3 regions of the Mesorhizobium sp. M1050 genome follow, and region 2 is predicted to be linked to each of the others. Evidence: riboswitches for the same ligand, from Rfam matches in the RefSeq annotation. Region 2 holds a riboswitch; each other region holds the start of a gene.

Region 1 (7,729 bases), on a different contig from region 2:
ATAACCGCCGGCATATTCGATCCAGCGGCCGTCGCCATCCGGCGCGATCAGGCTGGTCACGGTGCGGTCGAGGAAATCACGGTCGTGGCTGACCAGGATGACCGTTCCGGCAAACCCGGCGACCAGTTCCTGCAGAAGCTCCAGCGTCTCCATGTCGAGATCGTTGGTCGGCTCATCGAGTACCAGAAGGTTTGCCGGCCGGGCCAGCACGCGCGCCAGCAACAGCCGCGCTCGCTCGCCGCCGGACAGTTCTCGCACCGGCGTGCGCGCCTGCTCCGGCTTGAACAGGAAATCCTTCATGTACGAGACGACATGGCGTTGCTCGCCATTGATGACGAGGTTCTCGCCGCGTCCGTCGGTAAGATACTGCGCCAAGGTCTCCTGCGGGTCGACCGCCTCGCGCTTCTGGTCGAGCGTGGCGATTTCCAGATTGGTGCCGAGCCGCACCGAACCGGCATCGGGCTTCATCTCGCCGGTCAGCATCTTAAGCAGCGTCGTCTTGCCGGCACCGTTCGGCCCGACCAGGCCGACACGGTCGCCGCGCTGGATGCGGGTCGAAAACCCCTTGACCACGGTGAGATCGCCAAAGCTCTTCTCGATATTCTTGGCCTCGATCACCAGCTTGCCGGATTCTGCGGCATCGCTGGCCACCATGGTGGCCGATCCTTCGGCCCCGCGATGCCCGCGAAAACGTTGGCGCATGGTCTGCAATTCGCCCAACCGGCGCATGTTGCGCTTGCGCCGCGCCGTCACGCCGTAGCGCAGCCAGTGCTCCTCACGCACGATCTGGCGGCCAAGCTTGTGCTGCTCGCGCTCTTCTTCCTCCAGCACCAGATCGCGCCATTCCTCGAAATGGCCAAAGCCCTTGTCCAACCTGCGGGTCTGGCCGCGATCGAGCCAGACCGTGGCGCGCGATACACGCTCGAGAAAGCGGCGGTCGTGCGAGATGACGATCAGTGCCGACGAGGTGCGGACAAGCTCCTCCTCCAGCCATTCGATCACGGATAGATCGAGATGGTTGGTCGGCTCATCGAGCAGCAGGATGTCGGGTTCGGGCGCCATGACGCGGGCAAGGGCGGCGCGCCTCGCCTCGCCGCCGGATAGGTCGTTGGGCCGCTCCTCGCCAGACAAGCCGAGATGCTCCATCAGATAGCTGGCGCGGTACGGGTCGTCGGCGGGGCCAAGTCCGGCCTCGACATACGCCCGAACACTGGCAAAACCCTCCATGTCGGGCATCTGCGGCAAATAGCGTATGGTCGCCGAAGGCTGGCGGAACACCTCGCCGTCCTGCGGCTCGATCAGGCCGGCGGCTATCTTCAGCAGCGTCGACTTGCCCGACCCGTTGCGGCCGACCAGCGCGATCTTGTCGCCTGCCGACGCCGTCAAGGCGGCACCATCGAGCAGCGGCGCGCCGCCGAAGGTCAGTTTTATACCGTCGAGATTGAGAAGGGGCGGGGCCATATCAGCTTTCAGGCAAGGGATAGGGATGGGCGAGCAGTATCGCGCGGCCGTGGCCCAGCGCGATTTCGAGGCGGCCCCTGACCTCATTGGAAATGGTCAGCGACGAGCCAAACGCCACCCCCACGTGGTTCAGCGGCCATTTGGCGCCGGTGACGGTCAGGCCGGCGAGTTGGGAAAAGCCGAGCACCGAAAACAACGTGCCGTCGGCATAGTCGAAGCCAGCCTTGCCGTGGAGCAGGGGGACACCCTCCTGCGCGCCGCTGGTTAAAAGCACATCCGTCCCGGCCTCGGCCAGCCGCAGGGCCAGCGCCAGATGCAGGAAGGCGTGGTCGGCGCGCTTGCCGCCGAAGGCGCCGGCGAGCACCAGGCTGGTCGCGCCGAGCTCCAGTGCGGCGGCGATGGCCAGTTCGCCATCAGTCTTGTCCTTTTCGGCCGGGAAAGTCCGGCGGGGAACAGTCGCGAGATCGTCCGGCAGGTTGGCCGGCACGGAATCGAAATCCCCCACCCACAGCTCCGGGACAAGGCTGAGCAGTCGCGCATGGCCGATGCCGGCGTCGGCGGCAATCACGCGGGAGCCTTCGACCTGGCGGTCGAGCCGTGGCGTGCGGATGAGGTCGCCGCCAAGCAGGATGGTGAATGTGCTCATATCGTGTGGCCCTTACCAGCCCGGCAACGGAAACGGAAGGCGGCAAACTCCCACTTGCGTGGGGGATCGGCCCGGCCTATGTGTCGAAACGCTCTAACGGGGTGCCGGACGCGATCTTCGCGGACCGGCTGAGAGGCAGTCTCGCCAACCCGCTGAACCTGATCCGGTTTGTACCGGCGGAGGGATTAGACGTTTCGGACAGTCCGACGCCTCAATTCCTTTCAATTCGAACGAAGGAGGCGCCGATGCGCACGCTCTTATACGCTCTTGTCTCAGCCATGACCTTGGTCTTGTCCGGACCGGCCTTGGCCAAGGACAAACTCACCGTCTACACCTATGAAAGCTTCACCGCCGACTGGGGTCCGGGTCCCGTGGTGAAGAAGGAATTCGAGGCCGAATGCGGTTGCGATGTCGAGTTCGTCTCGGTCGCCGACGGCGTCGCGCTGCTCAACCGCGTCAGGCTGGAAGGCGCATCGACCAAGGCTGATATCGTGCTCGGCCTCGACACCAATCTGACCGCCGACGCCAAGGCCACCGGCCTGTTCGCACCGCATGGCGCGGTGGCGGACGTCTCTGTGCCGGGCGGCTGGAGCGACGACACTTTTGTCCCCTTCGATTACGGCTATTTCGCTGTCGTCTACGACACCGAGAAGCTGAAGAGTCCGCCGAAGAGCCTGAAGGAACTGGTCGAAGGCAGCACCGACGACAAGATCGTCATTCAGGATCCGCGCACCTCGACGCCGGGCCTTGGCCTGCTGTTGTGGGTCAAGTCTGTCTATGGCGACAAGGCGCCGGAGGCCTGGGCCAAGCTGAAGGCGAAGGTGCTGACGGTGACGCCGGGCTGGAGCGAGGCCTACGGCCTGTTCACCAAGGGCGAAGCGCCGATGGTGCTGTCCTATACGACCTCGCCGGCCTACCACATGGTCGCCGAAAAGACAGAGCGCTACCAGGCTGCCTCTTTCGAGGAGGGCGAATATCTGCAGATCGAGGTCGCGGGCATCACCACGACAGGGGCCAAGAACCCGCTGGCGGCAAAGTTCATGGCCTTCATGACAGGGCCGAAATTCCAGGATGCCATCCCAGAAACCAACTGGATGTTCCCGGCCGGGAAGACCGGCAAGCCGCTCAACCCGGCCTTCGACAAACTGGTCAAGCCGACCAAGACATTGTTGTTCAGCCCCGAGCAGGTCGCCGCCAACCGCAAGGCCTGGGTGGATGAGTGGCTGACGGCGATGAGCAAGTAGGGCTCAGCCACATCGGATGTTTGCGCCAAGCCACCCCCCTCTGGCCTACCGGCCATCTCCCCCTCAAGGGGGGAGATCAGCTGCTTTGCTGGCGGCTCGTCCCCGGCAACGTCGGAGGTTGGCGAAGGCATGGGTAACGGCTAATCTCCCCCCTAGCGGGGGAGACGTCCGGCAGGACGGAGGGGGGCGCGACGGAGCGCGGCCTTCGCTAAGAACCTCAAGTCAGGTGGCCCAGCGTGCAACGCGCGCCTGACCCCCGCATCACCACCGGCATCCTGGCGCTCGCCGCCATCGCGCTGCTCATCGGCGGCGCATTTGCCGGCCTGCTTTTCGAAGGCGGCCACGACCTCTCTGGCGCCTGGGCAGCCTTCGATCCCTATCTCCTGCGCGTCGTGCGCTTCACGCTCTGGCAAGCGGTATTGTCGACGCTGCTCTCCGTCGTGCCTGCACTGTTCGTCGCACGCGCTATGTCGCGGCACCCACGCTTCTTCGGCCGCGCCTTCATCCTGCAACTGTTCGCCGTACCGTTGGCGCTGCCGGCCATCGTCGCGGCACTCGGCGTGCTGGCGCTTTATGGCCGCGCCGGCTATTTCGCAGGCGTGCTCACGGTGATCGGCGGTGGAAGCTGGCCGGGTATCTACGGCCTGTCGGGCATTCTCGTCGCCCATGTCTTCTTCAACCTGCCGCTGGCGACAAGGCTGTTCCTCGAGGCGCTGCAGACTATACCAGCCGACCAATGGCGGCTGGCGAGCCAGCTCGGCATGGTGGCGCGCCCGGCATTCAGGCTGATCGAATGGCCAACGCTGCGTGCCGCATTGCCGGGTGTCGCCGGGCTTATCTTCATGCTCTGCATCACATCCTTCACGATCGTGCTGACGCTCGGCGGCGGGCCGGCCGCGACGACGCTGGAGGTCGGCATCTACCAGGCGCTGCGCTTCGATTTCGATCCCGCGCGGGCGGTGACACTGACGCTGCTGCAGATAGTCCTGACCTTTATCGTGGTGCTGGCCCTGACGCGGCTTGGCGCCAATGTGGTCGGCGACACCAACCTGCCAGTTGCCCAACGCCGCTATCTCTCCGTCAACAGGAGCGAGAGCTGGCTGAACGCCATGCTCATTGCCTTGGCGCTGCTGTTCGTCGTCGGGCCGATGGCAGCGACGGTGACGGCCGGGTTGAGTGCCGACCTCTGCCGGCTGGCCGGTGAGGCCACTGTCCGACAGGCTGCTCTGACCAGTGCGGTGCTGGCCTTGCTGTCTGCACTGCTCTCGGTGATGCTGTCGCTGGCGCTGACCATGGCGCGGCGGGCACTGGCGTTGAAACGCCGGGCTGGCCCCCGGACAATGCTTGAGCATGTCACGGATACAGGCGCCGGCTTTGTCCTGGTCGTGCCGCCGATCGTCATCGGCGCCGGCTGGTTCCTTTTGCTGCGCCATGTCGGCGACGTCTTCGCCATCGCCCCGGTCATGGTCGTCACCGTCAACGCGGTGATGGCGATGCCGTTCGCCCTGCGCGCCGTCCGTCCCGCCTACGATGCGGCCAGCGAGCGTCACGAACGGCTCTGCGCACAGCTCGGCATTGCGGGCTGGAACCGGTTGGTGCTGGTCGACTGGCCGTCGCTGCGGCGGCCGCTCGCCACCGCCTTCGCTTTCGCCATGGCCCTTTCGCTCGGCGACCTGGGCGTCATTGCCTTGTTCGGCAGTGGTTCCGTGCAGACATTGCCCTACCTTCTCCTGGCGCGCATGGGCAGCTACCGCACCGCGGATGCCGCCGGCCTGGCACTGCTGCTGGGCCTCGTCTGCCTCGCGCTGATCGTGGCAGCGCACTGGCTGGGAAGGGAGAGGGTCCGGGATGCTTGATGGAGAGGCCAGCGGGCTTAAAAAAGGCGCGCCGGTGCGGCTGGACAGGGTGTCGTTCAGCTACGGCGAGATGCCGCTCGTCTTCGACGTCGAGTTCGCCACGTCGAAGATCACCGCCATCATGGGGCCGAGCGGGTCGGGCAAGTCGACCCTGCTCAATCTGGTCGCCGGCTTCGAGGCCCCACAGTCGGGCCGCGTGCTGATCGGCGGCGCCGACGTCAGCGCCGAGCCGGCCTCGGCGCGCCCGGTATCGATGGTGTTCCAGGAGAACAATCTCTTCGCCCATCTTTCCGTCGAGCAGAATGTCGGGCTCGGCCGCTCGCCAGCCTTGCGGCTGACCGAGGCGGACCGCGCCGCGATCGCCGATGCACTTGCGCGCACCGGTCTTGGGGGCAAGGAAAAGCGCTTGCCGCGCGAACTTTCCGGCGGGGAACGCCAGCGCGTCGCATTGGCCCGCGTTCTGGTGCGCGACCGGCCGGTGCTGCTGCTCGATGAACCCTTCGCGTCGCTCGGGCCCGCTTTGCGCGACGATATGCTGGATATGGTCGCCGCCGTTCATGCCGAGCGGGGCATGACGGTGCTGTTTGTCACCCACCAGCCTGAAGACGCTCGCCGTATCGGCGAGCACGTGGTGTTTCTCGACAATGGGATGGTCGCGGCAATCGGCAAGGCAGATGATTTCTTCATCGGGGCTGGTCCCGAAGTGTTCCGGCGCTATATCGGCGCCAGTGGCGGCGTATCACGAGATATTGCCCGGAAGCGGACATAATTTACGGTCAAACCGGCTCCAGGCGATGTGGCGCTTGCTTGCCATGACTGGAGGAGTGTGGCTAGGTCCGCCCTGCTGGTCCGGCACAGGACGTGATTTGCCTGCAGCATCCGCCGCCCGCCCGAGGGACGTGCAACGGATGCTGCAGCAGTTTAAGATAGCGCATGACGTGTTCCGCAAATCGCCCCCGGTTTTCGTGGTCATGCGCCGGGACCCGAAAGGAAACCGTTCTGGCGATCGGCGTTGATAGACTACGAATGAATCCGCTGGCGCGTTTTCTTGCGCTGGCCGGTTTTGCCGTGGCGCTGGCGAGCTGCCAGATGTTCATGCCGCCGGAAGTACAGGAGTCCGGCTTCCAGCCTTCCGACAAGCCGATCACGGTCGACAATGTTGGCGCCAACAACAAGCTCGCCGAACTGGCCAAGGCGCAGCACCCGCGCATCCTGGCGACTTATGGCGGCGAATATTCCGACCCCAAGCTCGAGCGCATGGTCGCCAAGGTGGTCGGCAATCTGACGGTGGTGTCTGCCAACCCGACGCAGACCTATCGCATCACCATCCTGAATTCGCCCAACGTCAACGCCTTCGCGCTGCCCGGCGGCTATCTCTACATCACCCGGGGCCTGCTGGCGCTGGCCAATGATTCGGCTGAGCTTGCCGCTGTCATCGCCCATGAAATGGGCCACGTCACCGCCAATCACGGCCTGCAGCGCCAGCAGCTGGAGGCCGAGGAGGGCCTGGCGACGAAAGTGGTTTCCGATGTGCTGGGCGACAGCCCGACCGCCAAGGCGGCGCTGATCCGCGGCAAGCTGAGGCTGGCGCAATTCTCCCGCAACCAAGAGCTGGAAGCCGACGCCATCGGCATCAAATCGATCGGCGAAGCCGGCTACGATCCTTTCGCCGCCGGCCGCTTCCTGCAGTCGATGTCGGCCTATACGGACTTTCGTTCGATCAGCGGCGCCACCGATGCCAGCCTCGACTTCCTGGCCACGCACCCCAACACGCCGCAGCGCATCGATCTGGCGCAGCGCCATGCCCGCCAGTTCGGCGCGCCGGGCGTCGGCTCGCGCGACCGCGATTCCTTCCTCGCCGGCATAGACGGCCTGCTTTATGGCGACACGCCTGAAGAAGGCTATGTGCGCGGCGAAACCTTCCTGCATCCGGGCCTCGGCGTGTCCTTCTCGGTGCCGCAGGGTTTCATCATCGACAATTCGGCGGCCGCGGTGACGGCAACCGGTCCCGGCGATATGGCGATCCGCTTCGACGGCGTCTCGATCGACAAGAACCGCGCGCTGACCGACTATATCCGCAGCGGCTGGGTGGCCGGCCTCGACGACAGCAGCGTCAAGCAGGAGACGATCAACGGCAACGAGGCGGCGACGGCGCATGCCGGCGCCGAAGGATGGCAGTTCGACATTGCCGTGATCCGTGCCGGCGGTCAGGTCTACCGGCTGTTGACTGCGGCACCTTCGGCCAGCACCTCGCTGGATGCGGTCGCGCGTTCGGTCAGCGGATCTTTCCGTATCCTGAGTGCTGCCGAAAAGGCCGCGTTGAAGCCACTGCATATCCGCGTCGTCACCGTCCAGCCAGGGCAGACGATGGGTTCGCTTTCGGCTCAGATGGTTGGCGTCGATCGCAAGCTCGACCTGTTCCGCGTGCTCAATGCGCTGTCGCCGGGCGCCGCGGTTTCTGCCGGCGACAAGGTCAAGATCGTCACCGACAAATAAGAGCTCGCTGCGAATTCATTTGCTGA
Region 2 (7,729 bases):
AAGCCATGGAACTCGAACCACAACGGTCCGGCGCCTGCAACGAGCAGGTGACAGGCGGTGAAGCTCCGTCTGCGGATGCATCTATGGCCGCTCCCCAGCAGGACAATTCAGCGGCTATCGCCTGGAATCTGCAACGGGGGTTGAACCAGCAGATTCAAGGCTATGTCGGAGGCGCGATAGACTCGTTCAGCTTTGTAATCGGGCTCGATCCCAACAATGCCGAAGCCTATTACGATCGCGCCCTGGCCAGGGCGTCTGTAGGAGACAACGTGATTGCCGCTGCCGACTGCAGACAGGCAATCAAGCTCGATCCGAAACGGACAGGTACCTGCAACGAACAGGCCGCAGACGACAGGGTCCGGCCAGTCGAACCCGTTGCGTGGGAGGCCAAGGACAATCACAAGCGCGCCGAAGCCGACCGCAAGAAGGCGCGGACCCTCGGCGCGAACTAGACAGGTTCAGGGAGGGCCGGTGGATGGGACGTTGGAAAGGCTTTAGCGTGGCGGCGGTCGCCGCTTTGTCGTTTGTTGCGATAAAGGTATTGCCCTGGGCGCTCGGCTTTGCCGGCGGCAAATATCTTTACCAGACAGTGGCGGGTTCGCCCGATCCACAAATGCTGACCACAGCTCAGGTAAGCGAACAGATTGAAAGCCAAGGAAGCCAGATTTTCAAGGCAATCAAGCAGGAGTTTCCAGACGACTACGACGTCGTCGTGGAAAAAATCACGGCCGTGGCCAGACTTGGAAATGTCGATCAGGTGCGAAATGCGAGCAGGATGGCTGTCGCCGATCTCAGGCGAAGATACGCATCCCTGCTGTCCTCGGCTCCGGACGGCAAAGCCGCCGAAGCGCTGCGTGCACAATCGGATATGCTCAACCATGTCATGGCGCGGGAAACCGCTGCCATCTGCAACAACTACCTTCGTGAAGGGCCGGATGCACTCGGCACGCCGGACCAGGATTTCCTGATCGACATGGACAAGGTCGGCGCCACCCTGTTCCACGCTTTCGGCGCAGCGAAGAATGGCAGTCTGCCGGCCGCCGCTGCCAGCGACGGAGACTGGTCGCTGCTGGCCGACGCTTTCATCAACGCTGGCGGCACTCCCGCCGAGATGACTGCCATTGCCAATATGAGCCGGGAATTCGAAGGTCTCTGCCCAGCCGTAGCAAAACTCTACGCAGCCGCCCTGTCGCTGCAGGGTGAACCCGGGCGACACATCAAAACCACTCTGCTCTATGAGATCGTCCGGAATTGAATCGGTCGGGTCTGCTGATCTGTGGGTCTGACGTAAAGCTGCCGCACCTCGTGAGCTTCTTGGCTGGCCAGCCATTTCCTCGAAGGTCGAGAGCCGATTGGCTCCCTACCCCAGAGCTGAATTGCTGAAATACTTCGCGAAATCAGGGCGTTGCGTCAGAACTTTGCCATTGGCATCGCGCAGGATTCCGGATGCGAAGAGGTAGTCGCCGATCGCTTCCATCTTGGCCGGATCCATCGTCCCGATGGCGCCGCTTTGGCTGCGCAGATAATGGCCGTCGACCAGCATCTTCAGCGAAGCCTCGATCAGTGCCGGGTTGGTCAGCGTATCCTTGTTGGCGGCGATCAATAGGGCTGCCGCCTCCTCGCGATGATCAACCGCGAACTGGTAGCCGCGCCGCGTTGCCTGGACGAAGGCGGCAGCAGGTTTCGGATTTGCCTCGAGATAGGCTTCGCTCGAAGAGATCAGTGTCGTGTGCTCATCGGGCACGCCGTAGTCGGCATAGACGAAGCTGCGCTGCTTGATGCCTTTCAACTCGGCATCAACGCCTTCCCAGGTCGAGACTTCGAGCGTGAAGTCGACCGAACCGTTGGCCAGCGCCTCATAGGCCGAGGTACCCAGCGTCACCGTCTCGAAATTGCCCTTGCCGCCGTCGTGGCGGATGATGGAGCCGATTAGTGCGTTTTCCCAGGCGCTGCCGAAGCCGCCAAAGATCAGGCCGTCGAGATCCCGCGGCCTTTTGATCTCGCTGCGAGCCGCGTTGAAAACCACGCGGCCGGTTTCGGATTGCACCACCGCGTAGACGCCCTTCAGGTCGGCCCCGGCGGCTTTTTGGGTGAACAGGCTGATGCTGCCGTTGATGCCGAAATCGGCGACGCGGTTGGCAACCAGCGTGCCAGCCCCGGTATCGCTGTAAGGCAGGATCCCGACCTCGAGTCCAGCTTCGGAATAGAACCCCTTGTCGCGGGCGACGAACAGGCCGATGTGATTGGTGTTGACCGTCCAGTCGAGTGCGACGGTAACCTTTTGCGCCGCCGATTGTGCCCGGGCTCGCCCCGATCCGGCAAACAGCGGAAGGCCGGTGGCAAGGGTCAGCAGCAGTGCCTGCCGGCGCGTCAAGTCAGTCATGGTCGTTTCCTTTGGATGGGTTGGGGTTGAGGATGATGTCGAGGATCTCGGCCTCGAGCGCACTAGCCTGGCGCGCAGCGTCGCTGCCGAGGCTGCGCGGTCGCGGCAGCGGCACCTTGATTTCGCGCACGATGCGGGCCGGGCGCGCCGACAGCACATAGATGCGGTCGGACAGGAACACGGCTTCGCGCACATCATGGGTGATCAGGAGCGCCGTCCAGCGGTGATCCCGCCACATCCGCTCAAGCCAGCGCTGCATCGCGGTGCGCGTGAGCGCGTCGAGCGCGCCGAACGGTTCGTCGAGCAAAAGCATGTCGCGCTCCTGCACCACCGTGCGCAGCAGGGCCGTACGCTGGCGCATGCCGCCGGACAGTTGAGCAGGAAAATGCCGCTCGAAGCCAGCAAGCCCGAACTCGGCAAACAGCGGCGCAACACGTGCCCGCGCCGCCTTGCGCCCGATGCCCTGCACTTCGAGCCCCAGCGTCGTGTTGTCGAGGATGCGTCGCCACGGCATCAGCGCGTCGCGTTGCGGCATGAAGGCGAAATGCCTGCCGTGGTCATCGAGGGGAGCGCCGTCGAACAACATCTCGCCCTCGCCGTGCTCGGCGCCGGTCAGAAGCTGGAACAGCGTCGACTTGCCGGCGCCCGAGGGCCCAAGCACAGAGACGAACTCACCAGCGCCGACACTCAGCGATATATCGGCCAGCACGTCGAGCCCACCGAACGCCTTGCGCACATGCCGCAGTTCGAGCCGGCTCATCGCCGCTTCCCTGCGGTTTGCTTGCCCTCCCAAGGCATGGCAAGGCGCTGCAACAGTACGGTCAAGCCGAACAGGACAAGTGTAAGCGCTGCGCTGACGCCGACAGCGGCCAGCACCAGGTCGGGGCGGAAATTGTTCTTGGCGTTGAGCATATAGATGCCTAAGCCCTTCGCCGCACCCGCATATTCGGCGAAGATAGCGCCGACCACGGCATAGGTGATGGAGATCCTCAAGCCAGCAAAGAAGTAAGGCAGCGCCGAAGGCAGCCGTGCCAGCACGAAGACGCGCCAGCGCCCTGCCCCCATGGCGCGCAGCATCTGGCCGATCTCGGCCTCGGTCGACTCGTAACCCTCGACCAATGCCACCAGCATCGGAAAGAAGGTGACCAGCGCCACCAGCATGATCTTGGGCGCCAGTCCGAAGCCGAACCACAGCACCACCAGCGGCGCGATCGCCACCAGCGGCAATGTCTGGCTGACGATGAAGACGGGAAACAGCGCGCGGCGCAGCGGCTGGAAAAAGTCGACCAGTATCGATAGCGCAAAGGCGACGCTGAGCGAACAGGCAAAGCCAAGCAGCGTGGCGCGGATGGTCGGAATGGCGTTGTCGACCAACGCCTCGCGATTCAGCATCGCTTGCGCGAGGACGCGTGACGGCGCCGGCAGTGTCGTCGGCTTGATGCCGGAATAGGTGGCATAAAGCTCCCAGGCCAGCAGGAGCAGTCCGACCGACATCGTCACCGGTACCGCCTTGATAAGAAGGCTCGCGATCGGGCGCGAAGAAACTGGGGATGGGACCACGGCAGGTAACCTTTGACGGCCGCGCATAGGCGGCGGCTGTTTCAGACGGCCGACGGGCTGTTGGCTGAAACCGTGACGTCAAGGGTTACGTGGCCGGCACCCGGTCCGAAGCGGCAGAAGGCCGCGTCAAGCGCCGAAAAGATCGCGCCCGCATCACCGCCCAATTTCGTGCAGAAATGCTTGGAGCGCTCATAGACGCCCGACTGCTTGAGAAAATCGATGCAGCCGTAGATCTCATCCATATGGTCGTCGGTGCCCATCACATAGAGCGAGAACTGCGCTGCCGCCGGCTGGCCAGTCGAAGCCGCGCCGCGCACCGCCGCGATGGCCGCATCCCTGCGCGGGCCGAGTGGCCCGACAGGTCCGCCAAGGGCATCGGAGCGGCAGATCGGATCGTCCGGCTCGCCCGGGCAGCCGCGTGAGATGGTGGCTGACAGCACGCAATGTTTACCGCTGCGCGCCGCCGCCACGAAGAGGTCGCGCATGGCTGGAAACAGCACCTCGGGTGGCCCGACCAGCAGGGTCGAGATGTCGTCGGTCTCGATCCGGAGCTTGTCGCGATAGGGACCGAGCGCGCCCAGCGCGCCAAGGATGACGCCGACGAAATCGTCGGCCATGGGATATAGGGAAATCTGTGCGCCTGAAAACATGGCCCGCCTCGCTCCGCTGGTATTACCCAGATCAGCTTTTAGGGTCTGTGGGCTTGCCGCCCCCGTCTCAGCCCCGACCGTACGGAGCACCCCTGTGGATGCGCGGGTTAAAGCACCAATCAAACCGAAGTGAAAGCCATTTTTTCAGCGCGCTGCACCAAAAAGCATTGCGCCAGTGGTTCTTGGGTCGAAGACGCCGATGTTTCTGGAGCGAAATTTTATCGGGAACCTTCGCTGCCGCGACCGGTTGTCCCCATAGTCGCAAATGCGATCACCTTCGTAGAAACAAGCGACGAGTTCACAGAAATGGAGACAAACCATGTTCATGAAAATCCTCGCAGCTTCGGCTCTCACGATTGGTCTGGCCATGTCAGCCATGGCGCAAAGTGCCGGCAGCAATAACGCAAGTGGCGATGGCGCCGGCAGCGGGAAGTCGGTGACTGTGGAGCCGAACACCCCGGCTTCGCCGAATACGGTTAGGCCCGGTACTGTCGACCTCGGCATAACCAACAGCACGACCGGCATGCCCGGCGACATGAATTCGAACGCAGATCGAAATTGCCCGGCCGGCCCGCAGGGCGCGCAGCCTGACGCCACCCACACCTCGCCGGGCACCTCTGTGCCGACGGTCAACGATAACCACTGCGGTAAGTAGGCCATTGCCGGCAACCGAGGAAGCCGCGAGCGCATGCTCCGCGGCTTTTTTGGGCGCCCGCGGAACCGGGCACTCCTAAACAAGGCCAAGCTGGCATTATCGATCTTTTCAAGCGGGGCGCGGTCTCGCAGCCGCCAAGGGTCAACGTCATACCCAACGCAGCAGGCGTTACCCCCCGCAGCGTGTTCCTAGCCGCGCTTGATTTGCCACGTGGCGTGCTAAGATGGCGCAGTCCTTGATATCAGGCGCTCGACGGCTGCACCGAGGTGACAAGGCGCAGTGACCTGAAAGGGCTTGGCCTGCGACGAAGCCGCTCGACGGTCTCGTCGAGCCGGCACAGTCGCCGGTTGTGAAGTCTACGAAACAGCCTTTTCGCGAACCGGCAGCTTCCAGCCCGGCCTGACGAAGTGGCAGGTGTAGCCGTTGGGATATTTCTCCAGATAGTCCTGATGCTCAGGCTCGGCTTCCCAGAAGGGACCGACCGGCGCCACTTCGGTGACGACCTTGCCCGGCCACAGACCCGAGGCATCGACATCGGCGATAGTGTCCTCGGCGACGCGCTTCTGTTCGTCGCTGGTGTAATAGATCGCCGAGCGGTAACTCAGCCCGACATCGTTGCCCTGCCGGTTGCGGGTCGTCGGATCATGGATCTGGAAAAAGCGCTCCAGCAGCGTGCGATAGCTGATGATGGCCGGGTCGAAATTGATCTCGATGGCTTCGGCGTGGGTGCCGTGGTTGCGATAGGTGGCATTGGGCACGTCGCCGCCGCTATAGCCGACACGGGTGGAGATGACGCCGGGATAGCGCCGTATCAAATCCTGCATGCCCCAGAAACAGCCGCCGGCAAGAACTGCACGTTCGGTCGAAGTCGCCATATCACGTCTCCTCAAAAGCAATTCCACGAAAAGCGTGTAGCGATTTTCCGTCTGGAATTGCGCAAAATCAACTTGGATCTCCCATAAATGGGCATTGTCTCTTGCTCCGTCCAGCGGACCGCCGACCTGCTTCAGTTGCTCGTTTGGGCGAGGCTGTCGATCGCATTCGCCAACTGCGGCGCGCCGGGCGGAATGGCGGCAAAGCTGACCACCACCGGCGGCGCCCTGAGCGACCAGTCGAAAAGAACGGTTTTGACCGGGACGTTGCCCACCCACACCTGCAGTCGAGGTGGCACGTCGCGCCCAGACCAGACCAGCAGTATGCCGTGGTCGCGCAGCCGATCCTTGGTGATCCAGGGGGCATACTGCATGTTCAGGTCGGTGAAGATCGACGGCTTGTCATAGGCGTTGAGGCCCGCCAGCGACGCGATAAGGGGATGGCCGCCGACGATGTCGAGCCGACCGGGCGCGGCCGCGTGCCAGACGACCTCGGCCTCATCCGATATCTTCTGCGCCGGCCAACAGACGGCGTCCATCCGTCCACGCAAATTGCATTTCGTCCAGCGGATCCCCGCATAAGCACCAGATATGCCGATGATGCAGACGAACGCGCAGATCGCCAGCTTTCGCATCTCGACGGTGCCGAGGCGGTGGCCCAGCAAGGCAAGCGCCACAACGCCAGCAAGATTGTACATCGGCGCGCCCCAGGCCTCGCCTGCCCCGGTGAACAGGGACGCCACCATGACGAGGAGCGCCGGGCCAAGCCCCATCCACAAGAGGTAAACGAGAATACCGCGCCCAACGGGCTCTTGCGGCGGCGCCGAGCGCCGCAGCAGCCCTGATATCGCCAGCACCAGAACGAAGCCGCAGAGCCCGGCCATCTGGACGCCGATATAATAGAAGCGGGAGCGATGGGCCAGCACCCACTGATCGCGCCAGGCAGCATAGGTCAGCGGCAGGAAATCGACGCGGTTGAGTTCGACGGCCAGCGGCGCAGCGACAGCGACGAAAACCACAAGGCCAAGCCATGGCCAAGGCGTGGCGAGCCGACTGCGTGCCCGCGGGTCGGACAACAGCCAAATCGCGCCGAATAGCAACAGCAGGGCGGTGGAAAACTTGGCGTAGAGCCCGACGCCCGATACGAGTCCGAGCGCAAGCCACCAGCCCGGCCCACCACCACGCCCTGCACGCCACAACAGCCAGCAGATAGCGGCCCAGAAGGGCATCTGCGCGTAGTCATGATTGAACTGCGGGGTCGGCCAGCCGAAGAAATAGAGAGACGGCATCAAAAGCACGGCAGCCAGCGCACGCTTCTGCCCTATCAGGTCACGGGCCAGCAGATAGACCAGGACGAAAGTCGCCGAGATCGTCAGCTGGGCCAGGAAATATTGCGGCCAGCGGAACGATCCGGTCAGAAGATGGCTGGTCTCGAGCAGCCATGCGGGAAGCTGTGGATGCTTGTAGCTCAACAGCACCCATTCGCGGCCCCACATGAAGCCTTCGACGACATCGTTGGGCGGTGAGACGTTGACAAGTGCGGGCGCCACCGTCCAGCAGAATATCTGCATCAGGCACAAAATTGCCAGCAAATACAAGGGATTACGGA
Region 3 (7,729 bases), on a different contig from region 2:
GCGAAGAATTGTTGAGTTCAACCACGAAGGTGGGCTGCTTGCGCGGTTCTTTTTCGTCGCCGACCCCGACGGCTACCAGATCGAAGTGCTGCAGCGCCACGGACGTTACCAATAGTGCGCTGCGACCGGATGTGGCAGTGCAATCTGACTTTGCTGTCGGCCAGTCTAACCGTCGAGAACCGTCTTAGCATTCGGTCGACGTGCATCACCGCCGAGGCCTGAGCGGCGAAGCTTCGTTCGAGCACAGCCATGGAAAACGAACGGCATGATCGTCGGCAGCCGCATAGGAGTGCGGCTGGTCGGTGAGGAGCGCGCGGCCTCCCCGGCTTGCAAGACTAATCGTTGCGGAGCCGACCGATCGTCCAGGACCACATCTCGAACATGGTTCGGCCGGAGGTCGCTGTCATCAGTTTCGCCTCGCTCCCTTGCGGGGTCTACCAAAGCGTTGCTGGTTTGCTCCGTTCGATCGTTTCGTCTGTGATTTTCTTCCGAAGTTTGGCCCAGCAAATCGGTGACGGAGAGCGAGAACGCGAAGGCCAGGCGGCGCAAGACTCCAACGCTTGGGTTTGCCTTTGCCTGTTCGATGGCCACAACGGTGCCCTTCGACAGACCCGCGCGCCTTGCAAGCGCATCAAGGCTCATATTCTGCAATCGCCGCAAATGCTGCTTCTGCAATCGCCGCAAATGCTGCACTTAACGAAAGCGCCGTTCCCGTACTGGCGGACATTAATCGTTCGCGGACAGAGCGCTGGATATCTTGATTGTTGGCCCGCCGCGATTGGATTGACCGAGGCAAAGTCAATTTCGTCCGACTGCATTCTTCTGCAGCTTCTCGAAAACAAACAGCTTGCCTTCGCGCACGCTGCCTTCAAGTGATCTCGCCTTTGCCAGATGTGCCGCAATCGCGCTGGCCAGCATGCAGCCCGTCCCGCGCATCGATACGGCAAGGCGCGGCATGTCAAAGCGGATTGGTTCTTGATCCAAGCGCAACAGAATATCGGTCGATCGGGGTCCCGCCGCGTGGCCGCCCTTGATCAGCAGGGCCTGCATCCCGACTGCCAGCAATTCCTGGCCTTGCCACACTGCGCCGCCTTCATCCACCGCTGGCTCTAAGCCAACAAGAAGCGCCAGCTCCATGAGATTGGGCGTGACGAGGCGGCAAAGGGGCATCAGGTCGCATTTCATGACGGCGATGGCCCTTGCGTCCAGCAGCGCCTGGCCTGACGTGGAGGCTAGCACCGGGTCGAGTATTGCCGGCACCCGCGGATTCTCGCGTAGCACAGCCACGATGGCAACGACGATCTCGGCCGTTGCGAGCATGCCGATCTTGATTGCCGCCACCTTGTTGGCCTGCAGCGCGGCGCGCATCTGATCGGCCACAAGATCGGGATGCGAAGGATGGATTTTCATCACGGCTTCGTGCGTCTGCACCGTCAGCGCTGTGACAGCCAGGCAGGTGCGGACGCCAATGGAAGAGATCGTCTCGATATCGCGTGCAATTCCAGCCCCACCGCTGGAGTCTGATCCGCCGACCACGAGCACATGCGGTTCTCGCCTCAGCGCCATGGCTTTGTCTTTTCGATCCATTCTCGCGTGCGCGCTTCGGGATCGGCATTCAACGTGATGTCGGTGACCACCGCCGCGGTGTCCGCACCAGCCGCGAAAACACCGTCGAGCCGGTCGGGGTTGAGGCCGCCAATGGCGACCAATGGGATCGGCGCCACCCGATGCTTCCACTCGCTGATCCGCTTGAGCCCTTGCGGCGCCCATTTCATCTGCTTCAGGATGGTGGGATAGATGGGGCCGAGCGCGATATAGTCGGGCTCGGCAGCGATGGCCGTTTCCAGTTCTAGATGATCGTGCGTGGAAAGCCCGAGCTTCAATCCAGCGTACTTAATCGCCAGCAGGTCGGCCGCAGCCAAATCCTCCTGGCCGAGATGGACGAAGTCGCAGCCTTCCTCAATTGCCGTGCGCCAATAGTCGTTGACGATCAGTTGGCAACCATGGACCGCGCAGACGCCGTTCGCGCGGCGGATTTCCGTCCGCAGCGTGGCCTCGTCCCTATCCTTGATGCGCAACTGAACCAGCTTGACGCCAAGCGGCACCAGGCGTTCGATCCAGGCGGCGCTGTCGACGATCAGGTAGAACGGATCGAGCTTCATGAAAAAACCGCCCTTCCGATCGTTGGCGTCGACGGCACGGCGACGTCGCGGGGCTCGAGCATTCCCGAGCTGAACGCTTCACGACCGGCCTCGACCGCCTTGCCGAACGCACGCGCCATGCCGACCGGATCGGCCGCCTTGGCGACCGCGGTGTTCAGGAGTACGGCGTCAAAGCCGAGCTCCATGACCGTTGCCGCGTGCGACGGCCGTCCGAGCCCCGCATCCACAATCAGCGGAACGCCTGGGAAATGTCCGCGCATCGAGCGCAGCGCCATGATGTTGACCGGTCCGAGGGCGGAACCGATCGGCGCGCACCACGGCATCAAGACCTTGCAGCCCGCCGCAAGCAGCCGCTCGGCAACGACAAGGTCGTCGGTGGTATAGGGGAATACAGCAAAACCGTCCTCACACAGGATGCGGGCGGCTTCGACCAGACCGAAAACATCCGGCTGCAGCGTGTCATGGTTGCCGATCACTTCGAGCTTGACCCAGTTCGTACCGAAGACTTCGCGCGCCATTTGTGCGGTCGTGACCGCTTCCTTGACGGAGTGGCAGCCAGCAGTGTTGGGCAGGATTCTGACACCAAGCGAGCGGATCAACGACCAGAATTCTTCGCCAGCCCTGCCGCCTGCCATTTCACGGCGCAACGAGACGGTCACCACCGCCGTGCCCGAAGCCCTGACTGCATAGGCAAGGATGGCCGGCGAAGGATATTGAGCCGTGCCAAGAAGCAGGCGCGACGGAAGCTCGGCTCCATAAAGCTCGATCATGGCCTAGCCGCCCTGCATGGGCGAGAGGATTTCAATCCGGTCGCCGTCGTTCAACTGGAATTCCGCCCGGTTGGCTTTGTGCACGAGGTCATTGTTGACGGCCGTCGCCAGCCAATCGCCCTCATAGTCAAGCGCGGCAAGCAGCGCCTCCAGCGTTGTGGCGGCAACCTCATGCGCTTCGCCGTTGACCATCAGTTTCATGAGCAAGCTCCTTGGTTCTGTCTTGAGTGAAAACCAGGTCGGCAGCCTGGCGCGCCATGGCGGGAGCCAGGAGAAAACCGTGACGATAGAGCCCGTTGATCGCGATGATTTCACCCTTGGTTTCGACGCGCGGCAAATTGTCGGGAAAGGCTGGGCGGACGCCGACACCGGTTTCAACGATCTCGGCCTCGCCAAAGGCCGGGTGGAGGGCATAGGCGGTACCCAGCAGTTCCATCATCGAACGCGCCGTAACCGGTCCGACGGACTGGCTTTCAATCATCGTCGCACCAATCATGAAACGGTGGTCGGTGCGCGGCACTGCGTACAGTGGAAAGCGCGGATGCAGCAGCCTGACGGGGCGCGACAGCGAGATATCAGGGGTACGCAGGATGAGCATTTCGCCGCGAACGCCACGCAACCTGTCATTTTGCGCTGCCATTCCCGTGCAATCGATCTGACGATCGAAACCAAAAACATGCTGGGCGTCGGCGCCGAAGCGGAACTCGACCCCCGTGGCCGCGAGCTTGTCATGAAGTGCTGCCATCGCCTGGCGCGGATCAAGATGGCCCTCATCGGGAAAGAGCAATCCGCGGCGGAAGCGGCCGGCTAAGTCGGGCTCCAGCAAGGCAATTTCATCTTCCTCGACGCGCCGATAGCCCGTCGTGCGGCTGGCGAACCGGTCGAGCTCGCCCGCATCGCGCGGCGCGGCCACGACGAGTGTTCCCCGTCGTGCTACCAAGCCGGACGTTGCGGCGTCCCACCAGTCGGCAGCGTCGCGTCCGAGATCCAGCACCGGCTGCTCGGCGCTTTCACGCTCGCACCACGGCGCCAACATGCCACCGGCGAACCACGACGCATTGCCCCCAAGGGCAGGCCTTGTCTCGGCAACGGTAACCGCCGCGCCGCGTGCGGCGAACTCGAAGGCGGCGGTGAGGCCGGCAACGCCCGCCCCTTTGACCAAGACCTTCATGATGGCTCACGTGGCTGAGGTATGAGCGGTGCGCCGGTCTCGTCCGCCGGCAGGTAGAGATCACCGCCCTCGCGGTATTTCGCCGCCATCGCCGCCATGCCCTCTTTCTGTGCCTCGGCGCGGATGTCGTGAGAGATACGCATCGAGCAGAATTTCGGTCCGCACATCGAGCAGAAATGCGCCAGCTTGTGCGCCTCCTTGGGCAAGGTCTGGTCGTGGAAGGACCGCGCGGTTTCCGGGTCGAGCGACAGGTTGAACTGGTCCTCCCAGCGGAACTCGAAGCGCGCGCGGGAAAGCGCATCATCCCTGACTTTCGCTGCCGGATGGCCCTTCGCCAGGTCGGCGGCGTGGGCGGCGATCTTGTAGGTGATCACGCCGATCTTGACGTCGTTGCGATCGGGAAGGCCGAGATGCTCCTTGGGCGTGACGTAGCAGAGCATGGCGGTGCCGAACCAGCCGATCATCGCGGCGCCAATGCCTGAGGTGATGTGGTCGTAGCCCGGCGCGATGTCGGTCGTCAGCGGTCCAAGCGTATAGAACGGCGCCTCGCCGCAGACGGAGAGTTGCTTGTCCATGTTCGCCTTGATTTTGTGCATCGGCACGTGGCCAGGGCCCTCGATCATCACCTGGCAATCCTTCGCCCAGGCGATCTGCGTCAGCTCGCCGAGCGTTTCCAGCTCGGCGAACTGCGCCGCGTCGTTGGCATCGGCGATCGAGCCTGGACGAAGGCCGTCGCCGAGCGAGAAGGAGACGTCGTAGGCTCTGGCGATGTCGCAGATCTCGGCGAAGTGCTCGTAGAGGAAGCTTTCCCGGTGATGGTGCAGACACCATTTGGCCATGATTGAGCCGCCACGCGAGACAATACCCGTCACCCGGTCAACGGTCAGCGGGATGTAATGCAGCCGCACGCCGGCGTGGATGGTGAAATAGTCGACGCCTTGCTCGGCCTGTTCGATCAGCGTGTCGCGGTAGACCTCCCAGGTCAGATCCTCGGCAATGCCGCCGACCTTTTCGAGCGCCTGGTAGAGCGGCACCGTGCCGATCGGCACCGGCGCGTTACGCACGATCCAGTCGCGGATGTTGTGGATGTTGCGGCCGGTCGACAGGTCCATCACCGTATCGGCGCCCCAGCGGATCGCCCACACCATCTTTTCGACCTCTTCCGCCATCGACGATGTGACGGCGGAGTTACCGATATTGGCGTTGATCTTGACCAGGAAATTGCGGCCGATGATCATTGGCTCGCTCTCGGGATGGTTGATGTTGGCGGGAATGATCGCCCGTCCGCGCGCCACCTCGTCACGGACGAATTCGGGCGTGACGAAATCGGGCAGTGTCGCGCCGAAAGCCTCGCCGTCGCGCTCAAGCTTGCCGTGCAGGATCTCGCGACCAAGGTTCTCGCGAATGGCGACGAACTCCATTTCGGGTGTGATGATGCCGGCGCGCGCATAGGCAAGCTGCGTCACCGCCTTGCCTGCTTTGGCTTTGAGCGGTCGGTGGCGGATGGGAAATTCCGGCGTCAGGCGTTCGCCCGTCGCGAATCCGTTGTCCTCCGGCCGGACATGGCGGCCGTCACAGCCCTCGACATCGCCGCGCGCCAAAATCCATTCGTGGCGAAGTCGGGCCAGGCCCTTTTCGATACTGGTCTCGACAGCCGGGTCGGTATAGGGGCCCGACGGATCGTAGACGGTAACGGGCGGCTCGCCGGCTGTCGGATGGACGGAGATTTCGCGCATCGGCACCCTGATCTGTGGGTGGAGAGCGCCCGGCTTGTGGATCTTACGCGAGGCGGGCAGCGGTCCCGTCGACACGGCGGGAGTAAGGGCATTCATCGTGAGGCTCCTTTGCTCATGCATTGGAGACCCAGTTCTGTGCCGGAAGGATGAAAAGACGCTTCTGTCGACCTGCCGAAACAGGACCTCGGGCGTGAACTCCCGCAAAGCGCTTGCACCGTCCCTACGCCAGTATGAACTGGATCAGGTTCAACGGGTCACTGCGCCGCGAAAGCCAGCAGTATCTCAGCCCCTTGCCGGGACTCCCCTGGTGAATGCCTCAGGTTGAACGGGCCGGCGCTATTTTGTCAAGCGCATTTGGCCCGCGTTGCGATCGGGGCAAAGCGCCGTCGACCGAAAAATAGCCCTGCATCGAGCCCTCCTATCACTCACGGATTTGCCCAAGAAGGACGCCTTTTCTGAATTTTTGAAGAGTAAAAGCCCGTTTGAGATCCATGGATGAGCGATTCTGCGGATGCGATTGCCGCCGGTTGCGATCGGGATCTATGAGAGACGTCAGAGCGCACACTCGAAGCGGGAATCAGAGGCCCCCACCGCCTTTTTTGTCCTTTCGCCAGCGGTTGCTTTCCGGTTAACGCGCGTCCGCATCAATTGCCAATCAACGCGCTTTCATGCTTGCTGGGCCTATGTCTCGTCCTCGCTTGCTGCCCGATAAGAGTTTCCCAAGCTATGCGTATCTGCCCGGCAAATATCCGCATCCGGTGCGTGATCCATTGGGCCACAGTTACCGAACAGATCCGGTGACCGTCGCCGTTGGCGAAGAGCTGGAATCAGATGTGTTTCGGTGGGGGATCGACCTTTTCAACCACGGCTACTACTGGGAAGCCCATGAGGCTTGGGAGGCTCTTTGGCACGCCGCCAAACAAAGCGCTCAACATCGTTTGTTCTTCAAGGGACTGATCCTGTTGGCCGCTGCCGGGGTGAAAATCCGCGAGGGAAAACGCGGCGCTGTGGCGCGCCATGCGGGGAGGGCTGCAGCACTTTTTCGTCAGATCGCGAGGGTCCCGAATGGCCCATTTGAGACGGCACTCGGGACCACACTTGCCGCGCTCGCTGAACACGCCGAAGCGGCCGTAGCTTCCCCTCTTGTTCTACGGAAGCCAAAGCCAGGCCAGCCTGAGCCTGTTTTCGATTTCATACTTGCACCAAATCCGAGAGCGTCTGATCGGCAACCCTAGTGCCGTCCGACCGGCTTTAGCGAGAAGGGGTCTTTGAAAGCTGCTCACACTGCTTGCGGCGTAAACAACAAGAATGGGGTGCGGCTTCGTAAGCAGGACGAGGTGCCAAGCCTTTTTGTTCCCATGGCCCTGGCGGTCAAATTGTTCCTCGGCTCGCAGAGGACGCGACGGCGGTTAAGCGTACGATGGAATAGGTCACATGGTCCAAAAATCTCTCCCCGATGGTTGATTTTGGACTAACGGCTGCGTCGTTTTGATTCAGGATAGGCCGAACTTGGATGTCCTTTTCGGGGAGGAGGCGTGTGATGCGACCTTGCTTTCATGCGCCGCTAGCGGCTTGTTCAATCCACTTTGTTAACGCACCTGATCGCGTACCAAGAACTCGTGCTCATCCAGTTGGCGCGCCTTGGTCGCCGCCGAACGTGAGGGAAGTGCTGGCGCAAACCAACCTCGACTGCCAATCATTGGCGTTCGCCTTGGAGAGAGTGAGGACGCTTGCAGATCTTTGACAGGATCAATTCACTGATAGACTTAGACGATTGCCGGGCCGCGATCGAAGAAGGGCGCGCCTTGCTGCTTCAATTCGAACAAAGGTCTTAGGCGAGCCGCCGCAGGCGAGAGCCCGTGGGCTGTACCCATAGCTGCAGCCCGCCCC

The links. Region 2 has a riboswitch for thiamine pyrophosphate ahead of NKH57_RS20100 (YkoF family thiamine/hydroxymethylpyrimidine-binding protein). Riboswitches for the same ligand answer to the same signal wherever they lie in the genome.
Region 1: another riboswitch for thiamine pyrophosphate. It lies ahead of thiB (thiamine ABC transporter substrate binding subunit); the one in region 2 lies ahead of NKH57_RS20100 (YkoF family thiamine/hydroxymethylpyrimidine-binding protein).
Region 3: another riboswitch for thiamine pyrophosphate. It lies ahead of thiC (phosphomethylpyrimidine synthase ThiC); the one in region 2 lies ahead of NKH57_RS20100 (YkoF family thiamine/hydroxymethylpyrimidine-binding protein).

The regions. Positions count from the first base shown of each region.
Region 1 covers NZ_JAMYMV010000019.1:13,126-20,854, forward strand. Annotated here, with positions in the region: gene NKH57_RS13280 (ABC-F family ATP-binding cassette domain-containing protein) at 1-1,461, opposite strand, end outside; gene NKH57_RS13285 (thiamine diphosphokinase) at 1,463-2,107, opposite strand; TPP riboswitch at 2,195-2,309, shown strand; gene thiB (thiamine ABC transporter substrate binding subunit) at 2,353-3,351, shown strand; gene thiP (thiamine/thiamine pyrophosphate ABC transporter permease) at 3,588-5,207, shown strand; gene thiQ (thiamine ABC transporter ATP-binding protein) at 5,200-5,976, shown strand; gene NKH57_RS13305 (M48 family metalloprotease) at 6,234-7,703, shown strand.
Region 2 covers NZ_JAMYMV010000037.1:42,174-49,902, forward strand. Annotated here, with positions in the region: gene NKH57_RS20075 (tetratricopeptide repeat protein) at 1-452, shown strand, start outside; gene NKH57_RS20080 (hypothetical protein) at 500-1,255, shown strand; gene NKH57_RS20085 (ABC transporter substrate-binding protein) at 1,361-2,383, opposite strand; gene NKH57_RS20090 (ABC transporter ATP-binding protein) at 2,376-3,143, opposite strand; gene NKH57_RS20095 (ABC transporter permease) at 3,140-3,970, opposite strand; gene NKH57_RS20100 (YkoF family thiamine/hydroxymethylpyrimidine-binding protein) at 3,985-4,593, opposite strand; TPP riboswitch at 4,584-4,697, opposite strand; gene NKH57_RS20105 (hypothetical protein) at 4,913-5,248, shown strand; gene msrA (peptide-methionine (S)-S-oxide reductase MsrA) at 5,605-6,123, opposite strand; gene NKH57_RS20115 (glycosyltransferase family 39 protein) at 6,255-7,729, opposite strand, start outside.
Region 3 covers NZ_JAMYMV010000080.1:17,085-24,813, forward strand. Annotated here, with positions in the region: gene NKH57_RS28895 (VOC family protein) at 1-115, shown strand, start outside; gene NKH57_RS28900 (helix-turn-helix domain-containing protein) at 166-675, opposite strand; gene NKH57_RS28905 (hydroxymethylpyrimidine/phosphomethylpyrimidine kinase) at 799-1,566, opposite strand; gene NKH57_RS28910 (thiamine phosphate synthase) at 1,557-2,162, opposite strand; gene NKH57_RS28915 (thiazole synthase) at 2,159-2,932, opposite strand; gene thiS (sulfur carrier protein ThiS) at 2,936-3,133, opposite strand; gene thiO (glycine oxidase ThiO) at 3,102-4,103, opposite strand; gene thiC (phosphomethylpyrimidine synthase ThiC) at 4,100-5,935, opposite strand; TPP riboswitch at 6,039-6,155, opposite strand; gene NKH57_RS28935 (DUF309 domain-containing protein) at 6,538-7,074, shown strand; partial or broken gene NKH57_RS28940 (Arm DNA-binding domain-containing protein) at 7,674-7,729, opposite strand, start outside.